4 regions of the Sporacetigenium sp. TC11 genome follow, and region 3 is predicted to be linked to each of the others. Evidence: riboswitches for the same ligand, from Rfam matches in the RefSeq annotation. Region 3 holds a riboswitch; each other region holds the start of a gene.
What was found. A riboswitch is a leader RNA that binds a small molecule or an ion and turns the genes downstream of it on or off. The one in region 3 is predicted to bind cyclic di-GMP.
Positions count from the first base shown of each region.

Region 1: another riboswitch for cyclic di-GMP. It lies ahead of ACUSRV_RS03810 (OmpL47-type beta-barrel domain-containing protein); the one in region 3 lies ahead of ACUSRV_RS02480 (YveK family protein).
Region 2: another riboswitch for cyclic di-GMP. It lies ahead of ACUSRV_RS04570 (SH3 domain-containing protein); the one in region 3 lies ahead of ACUSRV_RS02480 (YveK family protein).
Region 4: another riboswitch for cyclic di-GMP. It lies ahead of ACUSRV_RS15720 (DUF5667 domain-containing protein); the one in region 3 lies ahead of ACUSRV_RS02480 (YveK family protein).

Region 1 covers NZ_JBYVNY010000002.1:182,083-190,041, reverse strand. Annotated here, with positions in the region: gene ACUSRV_RS03855 (FMN-binding protein) at 1-684, shown strand, start outside; gene ACUSRV_RS03850 (pentapeptide repeat-containing protein) at 733-1,389, opposite strand; tRNA gene ACUSRV_RS03845 (tRNA-Met) at 1,505-1,580, opposite strand; tRNA gene ACUSRV_RS03840 (tRNA-Met) at 1,608-1,683, opposite strand; tRNA gene ACUSRV_RS03835 (tRNA-Met) at 1,712-1,787, opposite strand; gene ACUSRV_RS03830 (PAS domain-containing protein) at 1,982-3,256, shown strand; gene ACUSRV_RS03825 (hypothetical protein) at 3,295-3,552, opposite strand; gene ACUSRV_RS03820 (LysE family translocator) at 3,590-4,198, opposite strand; gene ACUSRV_RS03815 (Lrp/AsnC family transcriptional regulator) at 4,210-4,650, opposite strand; cyclic di-GMP riboswitch class I at 4,972-5,066, shown strand; gene ACUSRV_RS03810 (OmpL47-type beta-barrel domain-containing protein) at 5,156-7,959, shown strand, end outside.
Region 2 covers NZ_JBYVNY010000002.1:327,457-335,415, reverse strand. Annotated here, with positions in the region: gene queD (6-carboxytetrahydropterin synthase QueD) at 1-74, opposite strand, end outside; gene ACUSRV_RS04580 (acyl-CoA dehydratase activase) at 78-842, opposite strand; gene ACUSRV_RS04575 (2-hydroxyacyl-CoA dehydratase family protein) at 830-1,843, opposite strand; gene ACUSRV_RS04570 (SH3 domain-containing protein) at 2,061-3,899, opposite strand; cyclic di-GMP riboswitch class I at 3,948-4,042, opposite strand; gene ACUSRV_RS04565 (acyl-CoA thioesterase) at 4,338-4,760, opposite strand; gene ACUSRV_RS04560 (tetratricopeptide repeat protein) at 4,911-6,050, opposite strand; gene ACUSRV_RS04555 (putative selenate ABC transporter substrate-binding protein) at 6,529-7,413, shown strand; gene ACUSRV_RS04550 (phosphonate ABC transporter ATP-binding protein) at 7,427-7,959, shown strand, end outside.
Region 3 covers NZ_JBYVNY010000001.1:513,392-521,350, forward strand. Annotated here, with positions in the region: gene ACUSRV_RS02470 (polysaccharide biosynthesis protein) at 1-1,135, opposite strand, end outside; gene ACUSRV_RS02475 (CpsD/CapB family tyrosine-protein kinase) at 1,158-1,862, opposite strand; gene ACUSRV_RS02480 (YveK family protein) at 1,871-2,554, opposite strand; cyclic di-GMP riboswitch class II at 2,708-2,790, opposite strand; gene ACUSRV_RS02485 (sugar transferase) at 3,014-3,706, opposite strand; gene ACUSRV_RS02490 (LCP family protein) at 4,067-5,011, shown strand; gene wecB (non-hydrolyzing UDP-N-acetylglucosamine 2-epimerase) at 5,064-6,170, opposite strand; gene ACUSRV_RS02500 (putative polysaccharide biosynthesis protein) at 6,193-7,806, opposite strand.
Region 4 covers NZ_JBYVNY010000014.1:62,034-69,992, forward strand. Annotated here, with positions in the region: gene ACUSRV_RS15675 (PH domain-containing protein) at 1-186, shown strand, start outside; gene ACUSRV_RS15680 (fascin domain-containing protein) at 256-762, shown strand; gene ACUSRV_RS15685 (fascin domain-containing protein) at 853-1,389, shown strand; gene ACUSRV_RS15690 (YaiI/YqxD family protein) at 1,489-1,926, shown strand; gene ACUSRV_RS15695 (YfjL-like protein) at 1,939-2,691, shown strand; gene ACUSRV_RS15700 (flavodoxin family protein) at 2,721-3,347, opposite strand; gene ACUSRV_RS15705 (HD domain-containing protein) at 3,509-4,084, opposite strand; gene ACUSRV_RS15710 (hypothetical protein) at 4,296-4,931, shown strand; gene ACUSRV_RS15715 (FMN-binding protein) at 5,076-5,912, shown strand; cyclic di-GMP riboswitch class I at 5,983-6,071, shown strand; gene ACUSRV_RS15720 (DUF5667 domain-containing protein) at 6,203-7,237, shown strand; gene ACUSRV_RS15725 (DNA alkylation repair protein) at 7,608-7,959, shown strand, end outside.

The DNA.
Region 1 (7,959 bases), on a different contig from region 3:
TGGATAGCATTTGTTGATATCACTGTTAAAGATGGCAAAATAACAGAAGTAAATTATGACTATACAAATGAAGCTAAGGAAATGAGAACAAAAAACCAAGGATATATAGATGGTTTTAGCAAAGCTAATGGATATACACCAAGAGAAGGTTTTGATAAACTTGGAGCTAACTTAATTGAAACTCAAGATGCATCAAAAGTTGACGTTGTGACTGGTGCTACTCATTCATCAAGAAACTTTAATGAACTTGCAGCTGCTGCAATAGAAAAAGCAAAAACTGGTGATACTGCAAAAGCAATAGTACCTCTTTATGAAGATGGTTCATATAAAGTTGAAGCAACTGATTTCGATGATAAAGGTTGGAAACCTTTTGTAGAACTTGAAATAAAAGATCATAAAATTGCAAATATAAATTTTGATTACATAAATAAAGACGGAAAATTAAAAACTGAAGATGCAGCTTATAAAACTAAGATGGATGCAGTTGCAAAAACTTATCCAGAAAAATATACTGCTGAATTAGAAAAACAATTAGTAGAAAAACAATCTATTTCTAAAGTTGACGTTGTAACAGGAGCTACACATTCTGTTGAAAACTTCAAACTACTAGTAGAATATACTTTAGATGATTTAGCAGAAATAGGTAAAACTGGTACTGCTACTATGGATATGAGTGCAGAATAAAAATAATATATAACAACAAAATCCCCGACAGGAATGTCGGGGATTCTTTTATATGATACCTTCTATTTGATAAGTTTTTAGAAGTTTAATTATATAGCTTAGTGTGCAAAACTCCTTATCTAAGTTTTCTTTAATAGCGTTTAATCCATTTATTAAAGTTCCCTCATCAAAGTTTTCAAGTAGTATCATCATGCTTATTGGACTAACAGATCCATTCTTTGTATCTAATACCCTTGCAGCTTTTACATACTCATTAGTCATTGCCTCTTTAGCAGCATTTTCAAGTTCTTCACTAATTTCTAGTTTTGGCATTTCATCAAATATCTTAACATTTGAATTTGATAAATCTAAATTAACTGCTTTATTTATATCTGTGGATACAAATATAACATTTTTGAATTCTGCTCCTTTAAAATCTACGCCTTCTAAATTTGCAGAGTCAAATACTACATTTTCAAATTTAGCTTGTTTAAACTTACTTCTTTTTAAATTTGTAGCAACAAATTCAGCAGATTCAAATGTACATTCATGAAAATCACATGACTTAAATTGTGCACCTCTTAAACTTGCATAATTAAAGTTTGAACCTGAAAAATCGCAGTTATAACAATTACTCCTTCTTAGGTCTTTGTACATAAAATTCTTGTTTGTTTTTTTTATGTTGTTATAGTTAAAATTATCAATTACCTTTTTCTGTATAGCCATAATTACCTCCATCAAAATATGTTCTACTTTAGTTTATTATTTACTTATTTTTATCCTAATAATACTTAAAAAACTCTTATATCAAAAGATATAAGAGTTTGGTTTTATACTTTATTGGTTGCGGAGGCAGGACTTGAACCTACGACCTTTGGGTTATGAGCCCAACGAGCTGCCAACTGCTCCACTCCGCGATATTGTGATTAAATTATAGTAATTTTTGGTTGCGGAGGCAGGACTCGAACCTACGACCTTTGGGTTATGAGCCCAACGAGCTGCCAACTGCTCCACTCCGCGATATTGTGATTAAATTATAGTAATTTTTTGGTTGCGGAGGCAGGACTCGAACCTACGACCTTTGGGTTATGAGCCCAACGAGCTGCCAACTGCTCCACTCCGCGATATTGTGTTGTTTCATTGCCTAAATACTATAATAACACACATATTATAATATAGCAAATTTATTTTATTATAAAATAAAATCATCTACATAAATGTATAACTTATGGTATTTATCAGTGACCATTAATACATCCAATTACATATAATGTAAATAAGACTAGCTCAATATTTTATTAAGGAGAGAATGGTTTATATGTGGAAAGAATGTATTTGTGGAAAGGATTGTAATTCCTATCTCGAGTCTTTCTTCAATTCAATAAGCGAAGGGGTTGCCTTTCATAAGCCAATTACTGATGATAATGGTGATCCTATGGACTATAACTTTTTAGAAGTTAACAATGCTTTTACAGACATCACTGGATTGACTCGACAGGATATCGTAGGAAAAAGATTTTCAGATCTTAGATCTATTTTGAATGAATTTTGGATTGATACTTATGAAAAAATTTTAACATCAGCCATACCGATTAGTTTTGAAACTTATAATAAACAATTGGATAAGCATTTTAGAGTTTATACATTTGGTTTGGCAAATGGCAATTTTACCAGTTTATTTGCTGATATAACCGATTTGAAAAAAACTAATGAACTTATGAAAAAACATAAACTTTTATTTGATAATGCACAAGATATTATTTTCTATGCAGACATTAATGGTAACATAATAGATGCTAATATGAGTGCTATTTTAAAGTATGGATATACTCTCAGCGAATTAACTAAATTAAATGTTCTAGATTTAAGACACAATTTAACTAATCACTTATTCCAAGAACAAATGAATATAGCTGATAAAAATGGTCTTACATTTGAATGCACACATATTAAGAAAGATGGAAGTAGTTTTCCTGTAGAAGTGAGCGTTAAAAGTGTACTAGTTGATGAAGAAAGATTGAGAATTCACATTGTCAGAGATATATCTGAAAGAAAAATAGTAGAAGAGAAAATGTTGTATCTTGCAAATTATGACTCACTTACTGGAATACCAAATAGAAGCTACCTTATGAAACACCTAAATTTAATATTAGAAAGTGCTCGTAGAGGAAATTTCAAATTTGCTTTAATGTTGTTTGATATTGATAAGTTTAAAAGAATTAACGATGTATATGGACATACCTGTGGCGATGTTGTTCTTAAAGAAATTGCCCAAATTGTTCAAAATACTATTAGTGAAGTAGATTTTGTTGCAAGGCTTGGCGGAGATGAATTCGTAATAATTCAACCTTATGTAGATAGTTACGAAGATGCATCTACCCTTGCCAATAAAATTTTAGAAAAACTTAAGACCCCACTAAAGTTAGATGAAATAGAGTTAACTATATCTTTGAGTATAGGTATATCTATTTATCCCAATGATTCAACTGATATAGAAACACTTATAACTTATTCTGATAAAGCTATGTATATTGCAAAACAAACTTATGGAGGATCTTTTGAATTTTACTCAAATATTAAGGATATATATTAATAAAAAGGTTGTATCAATTTTTGATACAACCTTTTTTACTAGTAATTTTTTTTAGGTCTTAAGTCCGATTGACTTAAATGTTTTTTTATAATATATGAAGTTCCATCCTTTTTATACTCAGCTTCATAAGAATATCCGTATTTTTCAATTTCATAATAATCTAATATCTTTACAGAGTCTCCTGCTCTTAAAGATATAGTTTTTGTATTAGTATCACTACCATCAATGTGAGCTTTAAGCCTTCTACTCTTTGCTATATAAGCAGTATCATTTATATCAAATTCTCTTTTTATCATAAACTCTCCTTAAGTATGTGTATTAATATAGTCTATTTTATCCATTATAAACGTTATTAATTCCAAAAGCAACTAATACCAATCCTACAATTATATTTAATATATTAATAAATGATGAATCTAAAAAATTATTAATATAGCTTCCTAAAATTGAAATAAGCGTTAAAAATAATACAGTTGACAACACTGCTCCAAGTCCAAATAAATACATATTCTTTTTATCCATATTTTCTTGGGAGATTTTTGTAGAAAAGACCCCTGCCCAAAACAGTATTGTCAATGGATTTGATATAGTTAATAAAATTGTTTTTAAAAATATATTTTCTGGACTTTGATTCAATACAAAATTCAAGTTTGGGAGAATTGAAATCCCAAAAGACCCTACAATATTACTTAATCCAAAAACAATAAGTACAATAGCCCCAAAATATTTTATTAATCTTTGTGCACTTTCATATTTATTTAGTACAGATCCTATACCAAATATTGCGGCAAGTATATACAAGCAATCAATAATTGTTACCCCTAGCACTCCAGTCTCTGCTGCAAAAAATCCAGATGAAGCCGCAGTCTGAAAAATAAATAAACATATAGGTCCTACTGCAAATTGTAATAATATGCCAAATCTAAATCCTTTCAAAACCATACAGTGGCCTCCTATCTATTAGCAGTTTCTTTTAATGTTGATAAAACAATCAATGTATTAGATTTTCTAACACCTTTAATAGACTTCATTTTGCTACTTAAAAAATCCTCTAACTCTCCTGTATCATTCATAAGAACCTTTAGCATATAGTCATATTCGCCTGCCATATGATGGCATTCAATTACTTCAGAAAATTGAACAATTGTTTCTCTAAAGTTTTGTATATTTGCTGTTTCATCAATATTTACAAATATAATTGCCAGAAGTTTATATCCCATTTTTTCACGATTAACTTTAATAGTATATTGTTCAATAATATTTGATTCTTCTAATTTTCTAATTCTTTCCGAAACAGCAGGTATAGATAAATTCACTTTCTTGCTAATCTCTGAAACAGTGGCTCTTCCGTTTTCTTTCATGAACTCAAGGATATTTGCATCAATTATATCCATGTCTAAATCATCCTCTCTTAATCAATTTAATTTATTATATAAATAATCTTAAAATTAGTAAACCAAATTAAAATATATCAATAATTTTTTAAGAATAATATGTTTTTACTTAAAATTTTATATATTTATGTCATTATACTTAAAGTTTTAAAGATTATTTTAATTCCTTAACTTTTTTATTATAGAAAAAATAAATTGATTTAAAAGCTATGTAGGAATATGATTAGAAATAATATATTTTGATTTATATTGTTTCTTTATACCAAATATAGTAAAATTATGTACAAGATATATGAGTCTATATCTTAATAAATATATTATAAGTGAAAAAGGCAAATCATAGGAAACTATGAGACGCAAAGCCAAGGGCCTGAACCACGACTTGAATTTTACGTGGATGGTAGCCGGTTGCCACAGGGAATATAGTTTTCTTATCTATAAGCCTTATTTAAGGTTTATCTTTTTCCCAATTCCCCTTTTTCGCAAAGAAAGGTAGGGTCATGCCATGAAGAAAAATTTTCTTCGGAGTTTTCTAATTTTAGTAGTAATATTGGCGTTTCAACTAGTATTTCCTTTGGTAAATGCATACGCATTAACTACCAATAATGACATACTGCCTCCAAGTAACCTATCAGCCCCACTCATTACACCGAGTAATGTAAAGCTTTCATGGAATTCTGTATATGGAGCTAATGGTTATAATGTGTATGGAATTATTGACAATCAGCTTAAACTCCTTGGTACAACAACATCAACATCTTATACCTTTAATAGTCTACCAGAAGGTTCGTATAGGTATGTTGTGTCAACTTTAAGTGCTGATGGCGAATCAGGTCCATGTGCTCCTGTTTCAGTTAATATTGTCTATCCAAGCATGGTAGCACCAACAACCTTAACAAATAGGATACAAAATGGTAACGATATCGTACTAAGTTGGTCAACATCTCAGTATGCCGAAACCTATAACCTCTATCGAATTAATTCAGATGGGCAAAAAACATTTGTTACCTCGTCAAAATCATACACTTACTCAATTACTAATACAGATGCTGGAAACTATACCTATGCGGTTTCTGCGGTGAATTCCCTTTATGGCGAATCTCCAATGTCAACTTCTACACAGGTTCAAGTGGTTTTGCCAACTATGACTGCTCCAAGTAACCTCACATACTCATTATCCAATGGAAATGACATCACCTTAAAGTGGAATACTGTTCCATATGCAACAGCCTACAAAGTATATCAGATTATTAATGGTCAAAAAGTTTTAAAAAGTACATTGTCTGGAACGTCTGTTACGTACACCAATAAACAAGCTGGTGATTATATCTATGAGGTTCATTCCTACAGCGATCGTTTTGGTGAATCAGATAATGGAAGTCAAACCTTATTTACTCTAGTTATGCCAACAATGCAATCACCAGGTAATTTAACAAATAGCATTACAAATGGAAATGACATCACATTAAAGTGGAATACTGTTCCTTACGCAACAGCTTACAAAGTATATCAGATTATTGATGGTCAAAAAGTATTAAAAAGCACATTGGCAGGAACATCTGTTACGTACACTAATAAACAAGCTGGTGATTATGTTTATGAGGTTCATTCCTACAGCGATCGTTTTGGTGAATCAGATAATGGAAGTCAAACCTCCTTCACTCTAATACTGCCAACAATGCAGTCGCCAGATAATTTATCATACAATATTACAAATGGAAATGATATAACTCTAAAATGGAACGCTACTCCTTACGCAACATCTTATAAATTATATCAGATTATTAATGGTCAAAAAGTTTTGAAGAGTACATTAACTGGGACTTCTACAACATTGTCCAATATGCCTAGTGGTGATTATGTTTATGAAATTCATTCTTACAGTGACCGCTTTGATGAATCTAATGAAGGAAGTATTATAACATTCTCATTAATTCATCCAGTTATGCAATCACCAACAAACTTGGTGCAGACAATTAAAAATGCTACCGATTTTACTTTAAGCTGGAATGCATCTCCATACGCTACAAGTTATAAAGTTTATCAGATAGTTAATGGGCAAAAAGTTCTAAAGAGTACAGTAACTGGTACAACTGTTTCATATACAAGTATGTCACCTGGTGAATACAATTTTGAAGTTTACTCATATTCTACACGCTTCGGTGAATCAGAAAATGGAAGTAGTATTACAGTTAACCTAAATGGCCAAACAATGCAGGCGCCAACAAATCTAATTTATAGTATTGCAAATGGTAACGACATCACTTTGAGATGGACAGCCGCTCCATATGCAACAAGCTATAAAATCTATCAGATAATTGATGGCCAACAAGTTTTAAAACAAACTGTATTTGGTACTAGCATAACGTTCTCTAATATGGTTGCTGGTGATTATGACTATATTGTTAACTCAGTATCCAACCTTTTAGGAGAATCTTCAAGTGGAGTAGAAACCACTTTTGCTTTAATTCATCCAACGATGGAAGCTCCAAATAACCTAGCATATAAAATTCAAAATGGTAATGATGTCCAATTAACATGGTCAGCAGTGCCATATGCTAACAGTTACAAAATATATGAAGTAGTTAATGGACAGTTAGTATTAAAAACTACTGTAACTTCAACATCTGCAACACTGACTAACGTGCCAGAGGGTGAACATGACTATATTATTAAATCTGTAAGCGCTCGCTTTGGTGAATCACAGGATGGAAGCCAAGTGTCATTTTCACTTATTTTTCCAACAATGCTTGAACCAAGCAACTTTACATATAGTATTGCTAATGGCAATGATATTACCTTAAAGTGGAACTCAGTTAGTTATGCAACATCTTATAAAATTTATCAAATTATAAACGGAGAAAAAATCTTAAAACAAACTGTAACTGGCACTAGCATAACCTTCACTAATATGGCTGAGGGAGATTATACTTACGAAGTTTACTCTTACAGTAGCCGCTTTGGTGAATCACAAGTTGGAAGTAAAACAAACCTTACTTTGATTTTCCCAACTATGCAATCACCTGCTAATTTAACTAATAGCATTTTAAATGGCAATGACATGAACTTAAGATGGGCAGCTGTACCATACGCAACAAACTACAAAATTTATCAAATTGTAGATGGAGAAAAAATATTAAAACAAACCGTTACTGGTACTAGCGTAACCTTCACCAATATGCCTGAGGGAGATTATATTTATGAAGTTCATTCATATAGTAGTCGCTTCGGTGAATCTAGTGAAGGAAGCTCAGTAAGCGTCAAATTAAATTGGCCAGTAGTACAGCCTCCTACTTTAAGTAGAACTGT
Region 2 (7,959 bases), on a different contig from region 3:
TGACCACATTTGCCTTTATAGTTAGCTAAAAAATGAGCACTGTCAAAACTGTGTTCTGCTTTTAATATATACATAATTTACCTCCTATTTTTTAGATATCCATAATAGCAACAACCTATAGCACCATTAAATTGAGGATCATCTAAAGGTATAACTTCATCGTATCTTTCATTTAAATATTTTTGTATAGCCTGATTTTTAGCAACTCCACCGCTAATTACTAATCTTCTACTTTTAAAATTACCTAAAACCGGCTCTAATCTTTTATATAAGGAATAATTAACTCCTGCACATAGACTATCCAAACTAGCTCCTTCTGCTATTTTTCCTATGAGTTCTGATTCAGAAAATACAGCACAAGTTGAATTAAGCTGTATTGGATCTTTGTAGTGTTTACTCATATCTTCTAAAGATATTTCTAGTAATGTAGCCATATTTTCTAGATATCTACCGCAAGACGCTGCACACTTTTCATTTAATTCAAGATCTGTAGTAATTCCATTTTCTACTTTTACTACTTTGACATCTTGTCCACCTATATCAAGTAATATAAAGTCCTTTAATTTACTTTGATAAACAGCTCCATATACATGTGCTTTTATTTCATTTATAGGAGTAAATTTATTTAAATCTGTATTATTTCTTCCATATCCAGTAGATATAAATACATCTACATCTTTTATGTTTAATTTATCTAAATCTACTATTATCTTATTGTCATAGTGGCAATATTCTTTATAAAAGGATACGGTACTTATTTTAAACTTATGAACTATAGATGAGTCTTCCATAATAGCTATTTTTACTTCTCTACTTCCTAAATCTATTCCTACAATACGCATATGTCTACACCTTCTTTTTTGTCTTTTAACATATCTAAAAATGCTTCAATTCTAAGTTTAGTTCTAGCATCTAATGTATTTAACTTATCACCTTCTATATTTAATAGAGGAACGTTTAGCTTTTGTTTGAAAATAATATCATCTATTGCTTTATGACAAAAAGCTTGAGTATAGTGTATTATCCCATCTAATTGTCTTATTTCTATTTGTTTTTTTATTTCATCCATTCTAAAATCTATATCATAAGGGTACGTATAATCATAATATTGATCATAAATACTACTATTATTTTCATATCTAGAAAAAGCAAATTCTCTTTGAACTTCATTGTATACAAATCTAGCATCAAAATTTTCTACAAAAGTGTATATATCTCCTGTCATAGGCGGAACCCCTATATATCCAAGTCTTATTTTTTGGTTTTGTGGTTTTCTATTTTCTATATCCTTTATTGCATTTATAAGGTCTTTCTCGAATTCATCTATATTAATATTAAAATCACTTGAACTAACTTGATATAAATGATTTTCAAATCCAGTGGCTTTATTTTCTATATAAGTTAACTCATCTATCTTTTTAGCTAATTTCCTTATTTTATTGAGTTTTAATCTAACTTTTTCTACTTCTTCTATACTTACATTAAAGATATCCATAAACTTATCCATTTCTTTTTTTAAACTTTCTTTTTTGTGATCATTTGGATATGAAAAAGGATGTATATTTATATTATTTAAAGAAAGTACTTCCATAAGAGATTTTGTATTAGAACAATCTCCTTCAACTACACCAACAATATCTTCTATGTTGTGTTTTATGCATACTCCGTATTTTGCTTTAATCCAAGCACACATACTTTTAGGAAATCCATCTTTTTCAGCCATATCTATATAACTAAAGTAATCATCTGACGTAATAAATATATTATTTAAATCAACAGGGGTATATCCTGCTGCTATAAGAATTTCTATTGGAACTGTTGTTGTAATACCTATTTTCTTCATAGTGCCTCCTCAATGTCTAGGATACAAAAACGCAATAAAAAAGAGGCCTAACAGCCTCTTTATAAACAAAAAAATACAAAAGCATATACTACAATAATTGTAATATATAGCCCTAGTTTTGTTTATAGACAGGATGGTACAAATAAACTGTCTTATTTAATTACTTAGTTATTTTATCATATGCTTTGTATATATTCAATTATTAAATACTTTCTTATTATTTATATTTAGGTACTTCGTAAACTATATTTGTATTATTATACATATAAGATATATTGTTCATAATATTTGCTATTCCATTTGCCCAGTTTACATCTGTTGCATACCTATGCCAAGTTACATCATAATTCCATCTCATTTTATATAAAGTGTTTTGATTATATTTTGAACTATTAACGTAATTTTTTGATATCCAATCTGCAGCGCCATATATAGCTGCATCTACATTTGTCCATCCATTACAGTATGCAGCCTCTGCTCCATATACGTTTGCGTTTTTGTCTATAGCCCCTATTCCATAGAAATTATATACAACAGCAGGTTGGCTAAGGGTTTGTCCTTTGTATGAATATAAAGTCTGTCCCTGTGCTAGACGAGAAGTTCCATATCCAGTTTCCCACATAGCGTGTGATATTAAATATACAACATCTACATTATGTTTTTTCGATGCATCTATAAATACTTTAGCTTTGTTTTCAAATATGTTTTTTTGATTAGAGTTAAACTTTAAATTGTTTAAATAGCTATTTAACTTCTCTTCAGATATTTCTCTATAATTATTTAACTTTAAAAATTGATACATTCCATTTGGAGTTTTTACAAAATTAACTGGATCTAGATAATATTTTATATCATCTTCAACTGCTCTTGAAAAGCTAGTAAGGGTAATTGCACTTCTAACATTTGCTGAATGTATTACTTGATCTAGTACTACTTGTTTTGCTAAATGTTCCTCTAAAGTATAATTTAAAACCTTTTCCTCAACAGTCCCATTATTACTTCCATAATTATTATCCCCTGTGTTAGGAACATCAGGCTGTGTTGGATTTTGAGTATTATCTGGAATTTTTATTTCATTTAAATATCTGCTTGCTACATTGCCATTTTGATTATTGTACTTTATTTTACTCCATCCATCTTTTTCTGATATTACCTCTACCTTAGTTCCCTTGTTTAATACCGTAACTACTTTGTATGTAGTACTAGGCCCACTTCTCATGTTAAGCCCATCTACATTTACTGTTTTTTGTACAGTAATTATAGGTTGATTATTATCAGGAACCTTAGGTTCATCTGGCTTTTGAGTATTGTCAGGAATTTTTGTAGCATTTAGATACCTACTTGCTACACTACCAGTTTGGTTATTATATTTTATACTACTCCATCCATCTTTTTCTGATATTACTTCTACTTCTACACCTTTATTTAATACACTTATTACCTTATATCTAGTACTTGGTCCCATTCTCATATTAAGATCATTTATATTCACAACCTTTTTTATACTCTTAACCGGTTGTTCATTATTATCTTGTACAATATCTTCTTTAGGTGGTTGTACTGGTTTAGACTCTGTCTTATCATCTAAGAATCTACTTGCTACATGTCCGCTCATATTATTATATTTGACTTGTGACCAACCATCTTTTTCTGATACTACTTCTACCTCTATTCCCTTGTTTAATACCTTATTTACCCTAAATGCAGTACTTGGTCCACTTCTCATGTTTAATCCGTCTATGTTTACTACCTTTTTTAATGTACTTGTACTATCCTGTTGATTAGGTGCATTTCCTATATTTATATATTTCCCAGATACCCATCCTACTTTTCCAGACTTGGCTTCTATTTTATACCATCCATTTGAATTATCTAATATGTTTACATTATCATTCCTTTTTAATTTAAATAAAATTTTATCATTTGTGCTCGGTCCACTTCTTACATTTAACGAAGAAGCTGTAACTACACCCACATTAGGTGCTGCATTAGCATCTATTGCTGCTAATGGAAGTACAGCTAGAGTTGTTAAAATTATTGGCATCTTCTTTTTCAAAAAACCACTCCTTTTTTTAAAATTGTTAGTGCTTATTAATCCGCTCCTTTCGGCAGCTGGCTGACATAATTATACTTATAAGTATAAAATTAGTCCCTGTAGCTTTGCGTCTCTAGGTTTTCCTAGATTTGCCTTTATCGAATTTTTTATATTTTATACTACCCTCTAAAATCAAACTTTATTTGCGTAGTATGCCATTTTATTTAATTATAATATTTTTTAATGCTAATTTCTACATATTATGTAAATAATTACAATATATTTACATAATATTATATTCATTAAATAACAACAAAACCCTTTTAAATTTAACAAAATCTAAGATTAGCTACGCTAATGTCGCCAACGACCTTGAAAGCCAGGGATCTTTCTCAAAATTTGCAGTAAATTGATATAAAAAAAGAAAGTACCAATAATACTTTCTTTTTTTGTATCAACTTATTTTAAGTTTTTTGCATATTCTCTAAGTTTTGCTTCTGCTTCATTTTCTGGTTCTTGTAGAACTATATTGTGAGGCATTTTTTTGCCATCTTCATCAACACATATAAAAGTTGTAAAACCATCTACTATAACCTTTTCTATATCTCCGTTTTTTACAACCTTACCATAAACAGTCATACTAGTATTTCCTGTATAAATAACCTTAGTCTCTAATGTTATTATTTCTCCTTTGTTTACAGGACAAGTAAATTTAAGTCCATGCATTTTTAAACAAACCATATTATCAGGATTTTTGTATGTGCTTGCAGCAGCTATAAATGCGCCTTCTATAAACCATTCAGCCATTCTTCCTGCAAATAAAGTTCCGTGGTGATTTAAATCTTCTGATTTCACTAATTTTGACATTGTATAAGTTTTCATCTTAGGTTCCTCCTTAAATGCTTGCAATATTTTTACATAATAATATATTCATTATGTAATAACAAAACCCTTTTAAATTTGATGAAAAATAAAGTATGTAGATATATTTATACAAAAAAGGAAAGCATTTAATAATGCTTTCCTTTTTAATTAACTATTTAATATTTTTTTAGTTGTAGAATTATTGTATATACTATCTGGAACCTGGTTTATTAGTTCATTTAACTTTTCCCTACATTTTGCTATATCACCTTGTGCTTTATATATCATAGCTATATTATACAATGAGTGATCGTAGTAGTTATCTTTAGCTGTATATCTATTTACATAATTATTGTAGTATTTTAAAGCTGTATCGTAATCTTTTTTAGATTCATAAATGCTACCTAATATATATATAGATTCTGAAACATATAACTTGTCTTTTCCATACTCTGCAAGATATTCAAAGCTTTTTATTGCATCTTTACGTAGGCCTCTTTCTTTTTCGTCTAATGCTTTTTTATAAAGAGCATGTTCATCTGCAATTAAAACTTCTTTTTTAATTATAGGTTTAATGCTTCCGATTTGAGCTTTAAGCTCAGAATTTTCTTCTTTTGATTTTATTAAATCTTCTTTATAACTACCAACTTGTGTATTTAATGTACTAACTTGATTATTTAAATTTGATATTTTATTGTATCCATATATAGATTGACCTATTATTCCTGCTGTTAAAAGAGCAATTACTGCTACAGGTAAACTGTTTTTTTTCTTATTTTTACTGCTCTTTTGTTTTTTGTCCTTTGGATTTTTCTTAGCTGGTTTTTCTATATTTTCATCTATTTTATATACTCTTTTGTCTATAAACTTAATAACAATTTCATTACTTTTATCTAGTGTTAAAGCTTTATTAAAATAATTCCTTGCAATTATTTCATCTTTTCTTTCCATACAAATAAGTCCTAAGACTATGTACGGCTCTATAAGTTGTGGGTATTCCTCTGTTAAGTGTTTAAATATTTGAGTTCCTTCTTCATATAAACCTTCCCTTATAAATCTTATAGCATGATTGTATCTTTCAAGAAAAGTGTCAAAATCCATAGAACTCATAATATCTATATATTTACTTGCAATATCACTTTTTTTATAAGCAAAGCTTTTTGAAAAATAACCTAGAGATCTATCAAAGTTACATTGTAAGAAGTTACACATACCTAGTAAGTTTAATATATCTGTATCTTTTGGATTTAATTTTATAGCTTTGTTAAGTTCACTTATTGAATTTGTAATATCATTGTTTTTTATCATATCTAAAGCGCTATTATATATAGTATAGGAATCTATAACTGCATCTTTTTTATTTCCCTTTTCTATAACTATCTTTTCAAGGCCTTGTAATAATTCATTTATGTTATCACTAGTTAAACTTAATTTATTAAAGGTATTTAGATCAATTTGTGATTTATCTATATTTGAATTTTCATAAGAAAGATTTTCAAAATTTTTAATATCTAAGGCCTTAGGCTTTATGTTTAGTAAATCATCTTTTATATTTATATTATTAATTTTAATCTCCTCCTTTTCGATATATTTCTTGTATATTATACACTATATTGTAATTTTTTTATACATTTAGTATATAACTCTAGTTTTTAATACTTTTTATTATAGATTTTTTCTATATGTAAGTATATAGATATAGATTTTTGAAATTTTACAATACCTATAGAAATACTATACAATAAAATTAAATATACACGGATTTTTATATAATTGGAGGATAATTATGAAAAAAATAATTACAGCTTTATTAGCAGTATTAATGGTAATATCACTTACTGCTTGTAGTTCAAAAACTTCGGAACAGCCTAAGGAAGAAAAAATACTTAAAATAGGTGCAATACCTGATCAAGATGCATCAAAATTAAACAAATCTTTTGATGAACTTGAAAAATATCTTAACGAAAAAGTTGGAGTGCCAGTTGAATTTGTTCCTTCTAGTGATTATGCAGCATTAGTAACTGCTTTTGAAAGAGGAGAAATGCATTTAGCTTGGTTCGGTGGTCTTACAGGAGTTCAAGCAAGAGATTTGGTTCCTAATGCACAAGCTATAGCTCAAAGACCTATGGATCAAGAATTTCACTCTGTTTTTATAACTCAAAAAGGTATAGATGCTAAAGAATTAAAAGACTTAAAAGGATTAAGCTTTACATTTGGTAGTGAAAGTTCTACTTCTGGCCACTTAATGCCACGTTATTTCTTAACACAAGAAGGAATTGATGCAACAAAAGATTTTGATGGTTCTCCAAACTTCTCCGGTTCACATGATAAAACTTGGAAACTTGTGGAATCTGGTTCTTTTGAGGCAGGAGTTTTAAATGAATCAGTATGGAAAAGCGCTGTTGATGAAGGAAAAGTAGATTTAGATAAAGTTAAAGTTGCATACGTAACACCATCTTATTATGACTATCACTGGACTGTAAACGACAATATAGATAAAGAATTTGGTGAAGGTACTACAGATAAAATAAAAGAAGCTATACTTTCTTTAAATAATAAAGACAACGCTACAATAATGGAAGTATTCCAATCAGATAAGTTTATAGAAACTAAAAATGAGAACTATGAAAAAATCCGTTCTGTTGCTAAAGAACTAGGAATGATTAAATAGTAGGTGATTAGATATGTCAAATAAAGAAGTGTTTAATTTAAATAAAATATCAAAAAATTATGGGGAGATGGAGGCTTTATCTTCCCTTTCTTTTTCTATAAAAAAAGGTGAAATAATTGCATTAATTGGGCCAAGCGGCGCAGGAAAAACAACTTTATTAAATACTCTAGCTAATATTGTAAAACCCGATAAAGGAGAATTAACAATAGATACTATACCTTCAAAAAGTTATAATAATAAGGAGTTATCTAAGAAACTAGGTATTATTCGTCAACAATTTGATTTAGTAGGACCTCTACCTGTAATTCACAATGTTTTAGCAGGTAGATTAAATGAATGGGGATTTTTTAAGTCTGCCCTATCATTAATTTTTCCACAAGATAAGAATATAGCTATTAAATCACTAGATAGAGTTGGTTTATTAGATAAAATATACGATAAAACATCTGATTTATCTGGAGGTCAACAACAAAGGGTTGCACTTGCTCGACTTTTAGTTCAAAATCCAAAAGTTATATTAGCTGACGAGCCGGTATCATCATTAGA
Region 3 (7,959 bases):
CTACATTAGGTTTGTATGTGCTAAATATCTCATCCATACGCTTTGTATCTCTTACGGAAGCTATTATTGTCTTAAGACTTAGCTTATTTCCATACTTTCTTATAAGTTGTTGTTGTATTTCATACGCATTATTTTCATATATGTCAAGTATTATAAGCTCCTTTGGCTTAAATTTAGCTATTTGTCTACATAACTCAGATCCTATAGATCCACCACCACCAGTTACCAAAACTACATGGTTAGTCAAGTACCCAGATATTTCTTCTAAGTTTACCTTTATAGGGTCTCTTCCTAGTAAATCTTCTATATCTACATCTCTTATTTTCTTTATATCTACTTTACCATCTATAATTTCATATACACCTGGAAGAGTTTTCAATTTACATTTAGACTCTTTGCATATATCTATAATCCTCTTTTTTTCTTTTTGAGATGCCGAAGATATTGCAAATATTATCTCATCAATATTCTTTTGTTTTACTATGTCTTTTATATCATTACTTATACCTAGTATAGGTATATTATGTATGCTTCTTCCAACCTTACTTATATCGTCATCTATTATACCTACTGGTAACTTATTAATCTGAGGGTTAGCAAATAACTCTTTTACTACCATAGCACCAGCACTTCCACCACCTATAACCAAAACCCTAGATGCTGTTTTTGATAGGCTATATTTAGTCTTTAGTCTTCTTATTGTTCTATAACCTAATCTAACTCCTCCAGTTGCCAAAATTAAACCTAGTGTATTTACTATATAAAAACTTATTGGAAAGTTAAACTCTAATACTATAGATAAAGGATATATTATAATTGCACAAGCTATTGTTGCTAAAAATATAGTGTTTAACTCTTCTACGCCTGCATATCTCCATAAGCTTTTGTAGCACTTAAATAGATAAAGTACACATACAGTTAATATTGTATAAATAAGTAAGCTTTTTTTCAGTAGTTCAATATACTCTATAGGTGGCGCCAAATTAAAAGTAAGTACAATAGACATTATTGCTACTAAATTAATCAAGATTATATCTAATGTAACTAAAACAAGTTGTCTTACCCTATATCTATCAAAAAAATTACCAATGGTATGATTGCCTTCTTCATACTCTAAAGATTTAATCGCTTCCATCTTATCCCCCCTGTTTCACTAACTATTTTTTCTTTCTTTTCTTTGATTTTTTATCACCTTCTCCATAGCTATAATAGTAATATCCATAATACTTACTTGTATCAATATCAAACTTATTAAGAATTACTCCAAGTGTTTTTGCATTTACACTTTGTAGCCTTTCCTTAGCTACTCTTGCTAGTTCAGTATCTACTTCATTAGATGCACATACTAATATAACTCCATCAGCATAAGAAGATATAATAGCTGCATCAGTAACAGAGCCAATTGGAGGTGAATCTATAAAAACATAGTCGTAGTACTCTGAAAGTCCCTTTATTAACGTCTTCATATTATTAGAACTCAGTATTTCTGAAGGATTTGGAGATATTTGACCTGCCGTTAATATATCTAATCTTTCTATCTCAGTTTTTTGTATACACTGGAAATATGGTCTCGATCCTATAAGTGCATCAGTTAAACCATGTAAATTACTTATATTAAATTGCTTATGTAATGACGGTCTTCTTAAATCACAATCTATAACTATAACCTTTTTGTCAAGTCCTGCAAATGATACAGCTAAATTAGATACTGTAGTAGTTTTACCCTCATTTGGCTGAGCGCTAGTTACAAGTATAGTTCTGATATTAGTATCTACATTAGAAAATGCTATATTGGTTCTTATAGTTTTGTATGCTTCTGATACATGAGATTTTTGGTCAACATAAGATGTTATATTATTCACTTCATCCCCTACTTTCTTTTACCTTCCATACTCGGAACTACTCCTAAAACAGGTAAATCTAAATATTTTTCTATATCATTAGGAGTCTTTATTTTGTTGTTCATATATTCTAATAAAAATGTTAAGAATAAACCAATCATCATTCCTAATACTGCTGCTATAGCAACATTCATCATTTTGTTTGGTTTAATAGGATCATTAGGAACTACAGCATAGTCTAAAACCTCAACACTATCTGCCTTGGCTATTCTTCTAACTTCTTTGGCAAATATTTCAGGTATTTTGTTTGCTATTTTGTAGGCTAATTGTGGATTTGTATTTTGAACTTTAATGTTTATTATCTCTGTGTCTTTAACAGAAGAAATTGTAACAGCTTTTGATAATTCTTCATATGTAAGGCTAAGATTTAAATCGTTTCTAACTCTATCTAATACCTTTCTTGATCTTGCTATTTCACCATAAGTTAATGCTAACTTTTGATTTACCATTATATCGTCACTTGTAATTTCCTTATTTTCATCACTTTTAGATTTGTTAACCATTAATGTTGTACCAGTTTCATATGTTGGTTCTAATACATAAAAACTTACAACTCCACTAACTAGTGCAGCTACAACAGTTAGCAATGCTATTATCCAAAATCTTTTCTTGATAATGTCTACATATTCTCTTAAGTCTATTGTTTCTTCCATAATTCTTCCTCCTATTCTAAATCACATAATATTTTTTAATAAATTTTTAATTATACAGTACTTTATATTATTTTATATCGCCCTATTTTCAAAAAACATTAGTTCTGCACAAAAAAATACCCACCTATCCAATTAAACTAGTAATACTAGTATAACTTGAATGGGTGGGTGCACCACTAACTCCACATATTCCAGGTGCCCAGATACAGAATATGTTTCTTAGTTCCATTTATAACTATTTAAGTTTTATATATAAAATCAGACATTTTTTTAAATAATACGACCTTTTCCCCTTTAAAAGTATAACCAACTATCGTACATTTTTCAACAACTTAATGTCTCGGTATTTCGACACTGTTTTACAATATTGATTTTCTTAGAATTATCTAAAAAATTTTTTAAATAAAAAAAATCCCTCTTGGTAAGATAAATTAATCTTCCAAAAGGGATTTGATTTAATTAATGTGCATTTTTGTCTCCAAATAATACAAGAGCTGTTTTGAATATAAGTTTTATATCTATCCATAAATTTCTTTCTCTTATATACTTAAGATCTAGTTCTACCCATTGATCAAAATCTATATCATTTCTTCCACCTACTTGCCAGTAACAAGTAAGCCCTGGAGTAATTGATAATCTTTGCATTTGGTATTCATTATATAGCTCTACTTCCCTAGGTAACGGTGGTCTTGGCCCTACTAAGCTCATCTCACCCTTTAATATATTGAATAACTGAGGTAGCTCATCAATACTAGTCTTTCTTATGAATTTACCCATCTTAGTTATTCTTGGATCATCCTTAATTTTGAATACAGGACCATCCATCTCGTTTTTATCTTGTAAATCTTTTAATAATTCTTCTGCATTATATACCATAGATCTAAACTTGTACATTTTAAAAACTTTGGCATCTTTTCCATTTCTCTCTTGGGCAAAAACTATACCACCTTTAGGATCTTCTAACTTTATTAATATTGATACTATTATAAGTACTGGTGATAAAAGTATAATTCCAAATAAAGATCCTATAATATCAATTAATCTCTTAAAGAATAAGTATATAGCTGAAGTATTAGATACAAGTTCTCTATAATCTAAATTAAATTCAGATCTATTATTAACATCTTTAAGTTTTAATCTATAATCTTCCATTAAACGGCCCCCTATAATTATTATTTGCCTATTATTTATCATTCCTATTATAAGTTTATACATTTCTAAATAATCATGTGCTAATTCTTTTTAAATTATACATACTTAAACTATATAACTCAATACCTTAGCGCTATTTTTTACTTGGGAATATTCACCTTAATTAGTATTCCCATTAATTACAACTATTATTTTTTTACAAATTCAAATATAATTCTACATTATCTTTATAATTATAAACTAATACAGCATATTATTTCAATAATTATATTTTATTTTTCATATTGTGTATTGAATATATCTTTGATTTTCAATATAATTATATAGTTAAGACATAATATAAAAGAAAGAAGGGATAAAATGTCGAAATTAAAAAAGATTGTAGCTACCCTATTTGCTCTAGTTGTTCTTATACCTGCTGCCGGTTTTGGATATATATATTATAAATTAGGTACAATGCATGAAGGTGGAATATCCACTGAAACAGATTTCAAACAAGTAAATGGAATTACAAACATATTACTTGTAGGTATTGATGCTAGAGACTTAAATGAAAGTGGTAGTAGATCTGACTCTATGATGATACTAACAATTGATAAAGCTAATAATAGCCTTAAGCTTACATCACTTGCAAGAGATTCATATGTAGATATCCCAGGTCAAGGAATGCAAAAACTTACCCATGCATATGCTTATGATGGTATAAATACTTTATTAGATACTGTTGAACAAAATTTTGAAATAGATATAGACGGTTATGCTATAGTTAACTTCTTTACATTTATAGATATAATAGACACATTAGATGGAGTAGATGTAACTGTAGATTCTGGAGAAATAAAAGAATTAAATAAGTATATTAGAGAATCTTCTAAGTTTGACCAAAATAAAGATAATGATTCTATAGAATATATAGATTCTGAAGGTACTCATACGCTAAAAGGATATCAAGCATTGGCTTATACTAGAATAAGATATAACGATAGTGCATTTGGTAGAGATGAAAGACAAAGAGAAGTTATACAATCTATGATGAAGAAAGTATCTTCAGCACCAATTACAAAATATCCAGATATTATGAACTCTGTACTTCCTTATGTAAAAACAAGCTTTAGCCCATCACAAATGCTAAACTTAGGATTTACAGTATATAAAATAGGGTTTGATATAAAACAATTACAATTCCCTGTATTAGAACATAGTACTGGTGGTATAGTTGGAAATGATGGATGGGTATTACAATGGGATGAAGATGCTAACCTACCAATACTTCACGACTTTATTTACGAAGACAAACTAAACTAATATAATTAAACACAAAAAACTTCTAGATTTAAAATCTAGAAGTTTTTTTGTTTTATATAAACTTTTTTATTATAGCATCTACTATATACTTACTTGAATTTCCATCTCCATAAGGATTAGATGCCTTACTCATTTTGCTGTACTCTATATCACTAGTTAACAACTCTTTTGTCAACTTATATATTTCCTCTTCATCTGTACCAGCCAACTTTAAAGTTCCTGCAGATACACCCTCTGGTCTTTCAGTAGTATCTCTTAGCACAAGAACTGGCTTACCTAATGATGGAGCTTCTTCTTGTATTCCACCGCTGTCAGTCATTATTATATATGACTTATTTAAAAAATTATGAAAATCAAATACTTCAAGTGGTTCTATAAGATGTACCTTTTGGTTGTCACCTAAAACCTCATCAGCAGCTTCTCTAACCGCTGGATTTAGATGGACAGGATAAACAACCTGTATATCATCAAACTCCGCTATTATCCTTTTAATAGCTCTAAACATATTCTTCATAGGATTTCCTAAATTTTCACGTCTATGAGCAGTTAAAAGAATCATTCTATCATTTCCTATTTTATCAAATATAGGATGATTATAATCATCTTTGACAGTAGTCTTCAATGCATCTATAGCTGTATTTCCAGTAACATATATACTATCTTCTTTTTTACCTTCTTTTAGTAAATTAGACTTAGAAACTTCCGTTGGTGAAAAATGCATATCTGCTATAACACCAGTTACCTGTCTATTTACTTCCTCAGGAAAAGGAGAGTACTTATCATAAGTTCTAAGACCTGCTTCAACATGACCTACAGAAACTTGATTATAAAAAGCTGCCAAACTTCCTGAAAGGGTAGTTGTAGTATCTCCATGAACCAACACTATATCAGGTTTCACATTACATATAACTTCACTTAAACTTTGTAATGCCCTTGTTGTTATATCTACTAAAGTTTGTCCTTGCTTCATTATATTTAGATCATAGTCTGGAGTTATCTTAAAAGTTTCTAGAACTTGATCTAACATCTGACGATGTTGAGCTGTAACACATACTATACTTTCTATCTCTGATCTAGATTCCAGTTCCTTAACTAATGGAGCCATTTTGATAGCCTCTGGTCTAGTACCAAAAATAGTCATTACTTTTATCTTTGACATATTTTCATATCTCCTTTATTTATTACTTCATAAGCTTAACTTTTTTAAGTATAGAATAAATCTTTACTCCCTTAGGCATTTTAACTAACTCATCTTTAGTTATTGCACCTACTAAGAATATACTTATAACGTATACTAACCCACCTATAGCTATAGCTAAAACAGTTACTAATTTAGCACCTAATAAATTACCTAGTATATTATAACTTAATATAACCACTCCACTCATAATAATTACTATTGAAAGTGGCTTTATTAAAAACTCTTTTATAGAAAGACTTACCTTAGCATATTTCTTTATATAATATAACTCATATATAACAGCTATAAGGTATGCAGCGACAGTTCCGAGTGCAGAACCTATAATATTTATACCTGGCATTGATGTTAAAACATAACTTATAACTACCTTAAATAATATACCTATAACTAAACCAATTACAGGTACCATAGGCTTTCCTATACCTTGAAGTATTCCATTTAAAGTTTGCATCAAACCAAGGAATATAACACAAGGTGACAAAGCCAACAATATCATACCTATTGAAGATGGTTCATTAGGATATAACAATTGCATTATAGGTGTTGCCAATGATGCCAATCCAAATGCAGCAGGAAGAACTATATATAAAGTTAACTTTATAGCATTTTTAATTTCTTCCTTAATTCCATTTTCGTCATCTCTAGCATGTAATTGAGATATAGATGGAACTAAACTCATACTCATAGATAAGGTTATTATTGTAGGAAGATTTATAATAGACATAGCCATACCTGTTAACTGACCAAATAATATATTTGCATTTGCATTTGAAAAGCCAGCTACCTCTAATTGTCTTATAACTATAACATTATCTACTATATTTACTAAAGGCATAGCTGCTGCTCCTATAGTTATTGGCACAGCTACTGTTAGTAAACTATTTAATACCTTTGATACATTATCTTTCTCAAAATGATTACTTTTTTCTATATCTCTTTTTATTTCACTTTTCTTTCTAAAATATACAAATATTAAATAAAGCATAGATGCAATAGTTCCTATTGTAGCACCCATTATAGCACCTGCTGCTCCTAGTGATGGTCCATAAGACTTCATTAAGAAATATCCAAGACCTAGTCCTAAAATTACTCTGAATATTTGTTCATTTATTTGGGACATAGCTATATAGCTCATTTCCCTTCTTCCCTGAAAGTACCCTCTATAAGCAGCCATTGCAGGTGCGAACAATAATGCTGGAGATATAGCCAACATAGAATAATATGCATTTTGATTATGCATAACATTATTAACTATATACTTAGAACCAAATAACAATATTAAAAAAGAAACAAACCCAGTTATAATCAATACCATATAAGATACCTTAAATATATTATGGGCTCCTTGATGATCTCCTATAGCCATCTTTTCAGATACTAATTTTGCTAATGCAGTTGGAAACCCTGCAGTTGCCAATGTTAAAAACAATGTATATACAGGATATGCAGCTTGATAATATCCCATACCTTCCGCTCCAATTAAATTTCCAAGAGGTATTCTAAAAAAAGCACCTATTATTTTAACTAATATTCCAGCTAATCCTAGTATAAGGGCACCTTTTAAAAATGAATCTTTACTACTATTATTGTCCATTAATTTGCCTCCATGTTATTTTATGTCAAATTTTAATATATCATATACTTAGATTAAATTAAATACCTGTAACTTAATATTTTAAATAAAAAAACTAGAGATTAGCATTCTCTAGTTTTAGTTCCGTACAATATTTTGTTATATTATTTATAA
Region 4 (7,959 bases), on a different contig from region 3:
ATTATTATAATAAAAATGGATAAGGTTGAAAATATAACAGTTTCAGCTTCATTTTTTCAAAGAAGAGACGATTTATGTACCTATATTATAAATTATTATGGTAAGAAGCTAACTGAAGTTGTAGTACTTAGACATTTGCCAAAGGAGCATTTTGAAAAACTAAGAAGTAAATTAATTAAATCTTAGATTATGTATTACAACTTATTCTATTATTCATATACTATATTAATATTTATTTTGGAAAGGAGCATGTATATGAATAATAGACAACAGCAACAAAATGTACCACCGATACCTCCTATACTACAAGAGCAATATAATCTTCCTATATTTGATATAATACGTCAATTAAGAGAAGGTAGAAATCAGAGAGTAGCATTGAAAACAGAAGAAGAGGGTTTTTTTCTATCGGCTGTAAATGGTGGTGGAGGAATTGTAGTTGCTAATTCAATTAGAATAGGCTCAAATGAGATTTTCACATTAATACCACAAGGGGCAAATAGAGAAAAAGTTGCTATACAAACATCTAATGGTAATTACTTAAGTTCTATAGATGGTGGTGGAAATAGGGTAGATGCTACAGCCACTGTTATAGGAATTAATGAACTATTTACAATGGTTCCAGTAGGACCTGATAAAGCTAATTTTGTTACATCTAAGGGATATATATTATTAACATTGCCAAATGAACCTAGACTTTTGACGGCTTATGGAGTTGCAGCAGGTCCTAGAACAAGAATGGTAGTAATACCACAAGCTTAATCCAAGCGATAGATGCTTGGACTTTTTTGTTGCATTTGTATTAATTATTCATATAATATATTAATATTTGTTTTGAAAAGGAGCATGTATATGTATAATAGACAAGAACTTGAAGGTTTGAGCACTACTCCTGAAATAGAAAAATTCATTCAAGAATTACTTATAAATCCCATAATAGAAGAACAAATACATCTACCTATAATTCAATTAGTACTACAATTAAGAGAAGGTAGAACACAAAAGGTAGCCATGAGATTGAAAGAAGGTTTTTATGTATCTGCTGTAGGTGGTGAAGGAGGCGCTGTAGTTGCCAACTCAACTACAATAGGTCCAAACGAGACTTTTATCTTAGTCCCACAAGGAGTATATAGAGATAGAATTGCTATACAAACAGCTAATGGGTATTATTTAAGTGCTATAAATGGGGGTGGAAAGAGAGTAGTTACAACTACTACTATAGGCAGAAATGAACAGTTTATTATGGTTCCGGTAAATCCTAATCAAGCTATATTTGTTACAAATATAGGTTTTTTTTTAATACCATTAACAACTGAGCCTAGATTTTTGACAGCTTATTCAATTGCAGCAGATATGAGAAATATATTTACAATAATCCCACTACCGTAATTATATAAATAGTATATAATATCTATATAATGTATATAAATATCCCTAAAATATAAATTTGACTAAAGAATAAAAAATAATAGGAAGTTGAGAGAAAATATGAAAATACTTATTGATGCAGATGGATGCCCAGTAGTTGATATAACTATAAAAATTGCAAAAAAGTTCAATATAGAAGTTATAATTATATGTGATACATCACACGTTTTTAATAAAGAAGGGGTAGAGACTATAATAATATCCAAAGGCAATGATGCAGTTGACTTTGCCCTTGTAAATAAAGTTAATAAAGGGGATATTGTAGTAACTCAAGACTATGGACTTGCAGCAATGGTACTTTCTAAACAAGGATATCCAATTAATCAAAGCGGGCTTGTTTATACTTCTGAAAATATAGATCAATTACTTTACACTAGACATATATCTAAAAAGATTAGAAACTCAGGGGGAAGACTTAAAGGCCCTAGAAAAAGACAAAAAGAAGATGATATTAGATTTGGAGAAAGTCTATCTATTCTTTGTGAAAAATTACTTTAAAAAAGGGGATTTATGAAAAATAAAAAAACTTTAAAAATAATCATATGGGTAATGGTAATTTTGCTAATGGGAGGAGTTTTATTTGTTGTCAACGGATTTATAGGAAATCCAATTTCCGGTAAAATCGCAGATAATGCAATAAAAAAATACGTTGATGATAAGTACACATCTTTAGATTTAGAAGTTGAAAAATCGAGATATAATTTTAAAGATGGTTCATATGGTGCATTGGCAAAATCAAAAAACAGTATAGATACTCATTTTTATATTTATTATTCTAATGGAAAGATAAAATATGACGAATATGAAACTTCTGTATTGGATATGTTTAATACACTACAAAGACTTTCGGAAGAATATTCGGAAGTTGCAATATCACTTATAGAAAATGAGTTAGGCTATGAAAATACTACAATGGTAATGTATAATAATGGTGAACATGATGATGAAAATTTAAAGCTCGATATGAAGTTTGATAAGTCACTTCCAATTGATTCTGAGGTTCTTATACGTATTGACTTAACTGATAATTCTATGGAAAACATATCAAAAATTTTGACTGATGCTCATGGGGTTTTCGTCAAAAATAATTGTAATTTTAGTAAATATGGATTTTTTTCAGAAGTTGATAATGCTATGGTGATGATAGATAACGTTACACCTAAAGACATAGAAAATGGTGAACTTCAAAGCTTACTAGAAAATGCTAAAGACAATGAAGGGTCAAGTGAAATTAGTGTTTTTATAAAAGAAGATAATAAATAAGAGCCAATAGTTTATTGGCTCTTTTAACATTAACGTATAAAGTTAGTAACAGCTCTTTGCTCTTTTTCTGGCAATTTAATTCCTGCTACTTTTCCGGCATGGATAGATTTTAAAAGCCAGGCCATATTCTTACCTAGTGTTCTCATTGTCTGCATTCCTTCTAAATCTTGTTTTACTTCTTCAGGAGTATTTCCATGAACCATATTCCAATATTGAGAAGATACAATAGGCATATTTGAAATAGTAAAGTATTTATTTAATTGGTCAAAGGCAGCACTTGAGCCACCACGACGACAACTTACAATTGCAGCACCAGGCTTATGCTGAAAAATACTGCTAGAATAGAAACATCTATCTAAAAAAGATGTTATTTGACCAGATGCACCTGCGTAATGTACAGGAGAACCAAATATAAAACCATCAGCTTCTTTAGCTTTTTCTAATGCAATGTTTACAGTGTCATCGTTAAATACACATTTGCCAGAGTTACTAGTATAACAATGGCCACAAGCTGCACAACCTCGGATAGGATCTTTTCCAACATGGAAAATTTCTGTTTCAATATTTTCTTTTTCTAATTCCTTTGCAACTTCACATAAAGCAGTATAAGTACATCCATTAGGTTTTGGACTTCCATTAATAAGTAGTACCTTCATGTTACTCACCTCATTTATATTTTTTTACCAATATTAGTATACAATAACATATTTTGAAAATATACCAACAATTAAAAAAGAGAATTCCTATATAGAAATTCTCCCTTTTTATATTTGAGCAAGGTCCCATCTGGTCGTTAGCGATATGAGGGTAGCGAATTTTATAAAGCTACTTCACCTTTTAAACCTATAGATTCTGCAACATTTTGCATTCCCTTAATAGTCTCACCAATTATTGTATTTAATTCCATATCTAAAAGGCATGCACCTTTTTCAATAACCTCTCGATTTACCCCTGAAGCAAAGCTTTTTTGGCCCCATTTCTTTTTAACTGACTTAGGTGTTAAATCTAAGACGCTTTTACTTGGTCGAAGAAGTGCAGTTGCTGTTATAAGTCCAGTTAATTCATCTATTGTATATAATACTTTTTCCATTTTATGTATAGGTTCAACATCAACACATAGGCCCCATCCATGACTTACAACCCCATGTATATATTCTTCAGGATATTTATTTTCTGATAATATATCTCTTACTTTTACGCAATGCTCATTAGGGTACATTTCATAGTCAATATCGTGTATTAAACCAATGACACCCCATTTTTCTTTATCAGGTTCATTAAATAATTCTGCAAAATGAAGCATTACTGCTTCCACAGCCAATGCATGGCTTATAAGACTTTCAGTTTTAGTATACTCTTTTAGAAGTTCAAAAGCTTCTGCACGAGTAGGTATCTTGTTTCCATAAAAACCCCTTCTTTCATGAAATCTTTAGTTTATTCTGTATTTTTAGTTTTTTTGTTTGAAAAATATAATAAACTTTATTACAAATAATGTCAAGGGCTAAGGGGGTATAAAACTTAAGGATTTCTTAAGATGTTTTTAATAAGTTCTTAAACTCTATAGTGCATAATGAGTATATAAAATAAGCGAGGGGGACTTCATAATGGAAAAACATTATTTATATATAGTTCTTACAAGAACAAGTACAGTAATATCAAGACTTATTCAATTTATAAAAAATGATAAATATACTCATGCAGCTGTTTCACTTGATAAAGAGCTTAACTTTATGTACGGCTTTGGTAGAAAATATGCTCATAACCCTTTTATTGGAGTATTTAGAAAAGAAGAACTTAATAAAGGAATATATAAATCTCATAAGAATTTACCTGGAAAAATAATAGAAGTTGAGGTAACGAAGGATCAATATGAAGATGCCAAAAATTTATTAAATGAATTTATTATTAATAGTGATAACTACAAATACAATTATAGAGGTCTTATAGACGGAATATTTAACAATGAAGCATGTTATGAAAATAGGTTTTTATGTTCTGAGTTTGTTTATCACATTTTAAAAGAAAGTAATATTGCAGATCTTAAAATGTCTAGAAATCTTGTTAGACCTCAAAACTTAATGAACATAGAAAGTAAGACGATATATGAAGGCAATCTTAAAAATATAGAAAATCAAAACACTGATTACAATTTATGTCTGTTATTATTGCACCAATACCAACTTACCGCTGATTTAAAGGATGATATATTATATATGAAATGTAAGTGGAATAATATATAAAAAATTTTCATAATCTTGTACTTAAACTAATATAATATATTGTTAGGAAATAGTTATTTTTATAACGATTTTGTTAACACACTACATATTATCACCATATAGTGTAAGTGTAATATTAGTATTATAATTTTAAGGGGGATTAACATGAAAAAGATTTTAGGCCTAGGATTAACAAGTTTAATGACTGTAACACTACTTAGCGGATGTACACCACCTAAAGAAGAAGCAGTAGCGCCATCAACTGGATTGAAAGATGGATCTTATCATGCAGAATATGACAGAAAAGACGTTAGAAACTGGACTGCTTTTGTTGATATCACTGTTAAAGATGGTAAAATAACAGAAGCATACTATGATTATACAAATGAGAAAAAAGAAATGAGAACAAAATCTCAAGGGTATATAGATGGATTTAAAGCAGCCAATGGATATACACCAAGAGAAGGTTTTGATAAACTTGGAGCTAATCTAATTGAGGTTCAAGATGCAGCAAAAGTTGACGTTGTAACTGGTGCTACTCACTCATCTAGAAACTTTAATGAACTTGCAGCAGCTGCAATAGAAAAAGCAAAAACTGGCGATGCTACAGCGGCTATAGTACCTCTTTATGAAGACGGTAAATACAAAGTTGAAGCAGATAAATTTGATGATCACGGTTGGAAACCTTTTGTAGAACTTGAAATAAAAGATCATAAAATTGCAACTGTGAACTTTGATTATATAAATGAAGCTGGAAAATTAAAATCTGAAGATGCAGAATATAAAGCTAATATGGAACCAGTTGCAAAAACTTATCCAGCAAAATATCTTCCTGAATTAGAAAAAGCATTAGTAGATAAGCAACTTATAGGTGATGTTGAAGCTGTAACTGGTGCCACACATTCTTCTGACAACTTCAAAGCATTAGTAGAATATGCTTTAGATGATTTAGCAGAAGTAGGTAAAACTGGCACTGCTACTATGAGTATGACTGAAGAATAAAATATATTTTATATCTATTATATATTTACAAAGTACTACAAAAAATATATAATTTAGAAATAGAACTAAAATTTGATAAAGGCAAACCTATGGAAACATAGGGACGCAAAGCTAAAGGGGCTAATTTTATAAGTATAATTATGCCAGCCAGTTGCCGAAGAGAGCATAGATATGTGTCTATTAAAGCTACTCTTTTTGAGTAGCTTTTTTTATCTCTTTAAAGTTTATCAATTCTTTTAAAATGAATATTAGTTCGTACAAATATTAAAAGAATAAGGGAGATGTAAAAAATGAAAAAAGTATTAGCATCAATTGTTTGTGCAAGTGCATTATTAGTACCTAATACTTCAGTATATGCTGCTGAAGAAACTACAGAAACAGGTGCAGGAATAACACCAGATCAAATAACTTATAGTACAGATACGTTATTTGAGGATATTCAATTATCATTCACTTATAATGATGAACAAAAAGCAGATTTATTAATTGATATCGCTGAAGAACGTCTTTCAGAAGCTACAGAGATGGCGGAACAAGAAAAAAGTGAATTTGTGGAAACAGCAATAGATGGCTATCTTGAGACAATAGATGAAGCTCAGGATCAGGTTCTAGATGTTATCACAGATGAAAATATAGGTGAAGAAGTTAAAGAAGATTTAATAGATGGACTAGAAAATATATCAGTAGTAGATGACATAGTAGAAGAAAACTTAGCAGATGATCAAAAGGAACAAATCGAAGAAAATACTGAAGAGATAAGTTATGCAGCGAATGTTGTAGCGGATATAGATGTTGAAACTGTAAAAATCCTTCGTGATAAAGGATTTGGATTTGGCAAAATAGCATATATTAATTCTTTGTCTACAATTAGTGGAAAATCAGTTGATGAATTAGCTAGTTTAGTTGTGGATGATGGCAAAGGCTTAGGAGAACTTTCAAAAGAATTAGGTATTAGTCCATCACAAATAAGATCAAATAGTAAATCTAAAGAAAAAAATGTAAAGAAAGAAAACATAGTGAATAGTGATGATGTTGTTGAAACTAGTGTAGCTGATGCAAGTGAAAACGTTGTTAAAACTAATGTAAATAACGACGTTATTAAAGCTAATACGTCTACTTTAACAAAGGAAATAGATAAAACAAAAGATAAAGAAACAAAACAGCAACCAAAACTAGACAAAGAAAAAGAACAGTTAAATAAAAATGAAGAAGTAAAAAAGCAGCCAGAGATAAATAAAGAAGATGAAAAAAAGCCAGTAAAAATAAAGGAAGATAAAGAAAAAGAAGAAATTGTAAAGGATAAAAAAGAGAATAAAGATAAGTAATCAGATATAGATAGAAATAACTATATAATTTACTTGCAAAAAGGGTGGCCAAACAGCCGCTCTTTTTAATTTGAATGATTTAGTCATATTTATGACTAAATCTTATTATTCCACAGATTGTTAGCGATATTATAGAGCAAAATAGTGCTTTTAGAAACAACTCCATACTAAATATATACCTCCATTAAATATAGATAACATAATATAATTCTGCAATGTATATAAAAATCCTTTTCAATTAAATGAAAATTAGAAAAATTTCAACGAGTACTTATATTATAAATATACGTAAAACTTCTAAAATTTTGTAGGGTAATAAAAAATAATATAATTTTAAATATACTAAAAGTTAATTATAAGGAGAAAGAACTTGGAAAAAACAATAAGAGAGCAAATTTTTGAATTAGCAGATGAAGATTATAAGAAGTTTCAAAGCAAGTTATGCCCTGGTATTGACAATATTATAGGAGTGAGACTGCCGCTACTTAGAAAACTTGCAAAAGAAATAGCTAAAGGGAATTGGCGAGAATATATAAAGACATCGAAAAGTGAATACTATGAAGAAGTTATGCTACAGGGTATGGTAATTGGTTATATAAAAGCTGACATTGATGAAGTGTTAAGTTATGTTACTGACTTTGTGCCCAAAATTGATAATTGGTCTGTTTGTGATAGCTTTTGTATTGGATTGAAATTCACAAAAACAAATATGGAACGTGTTT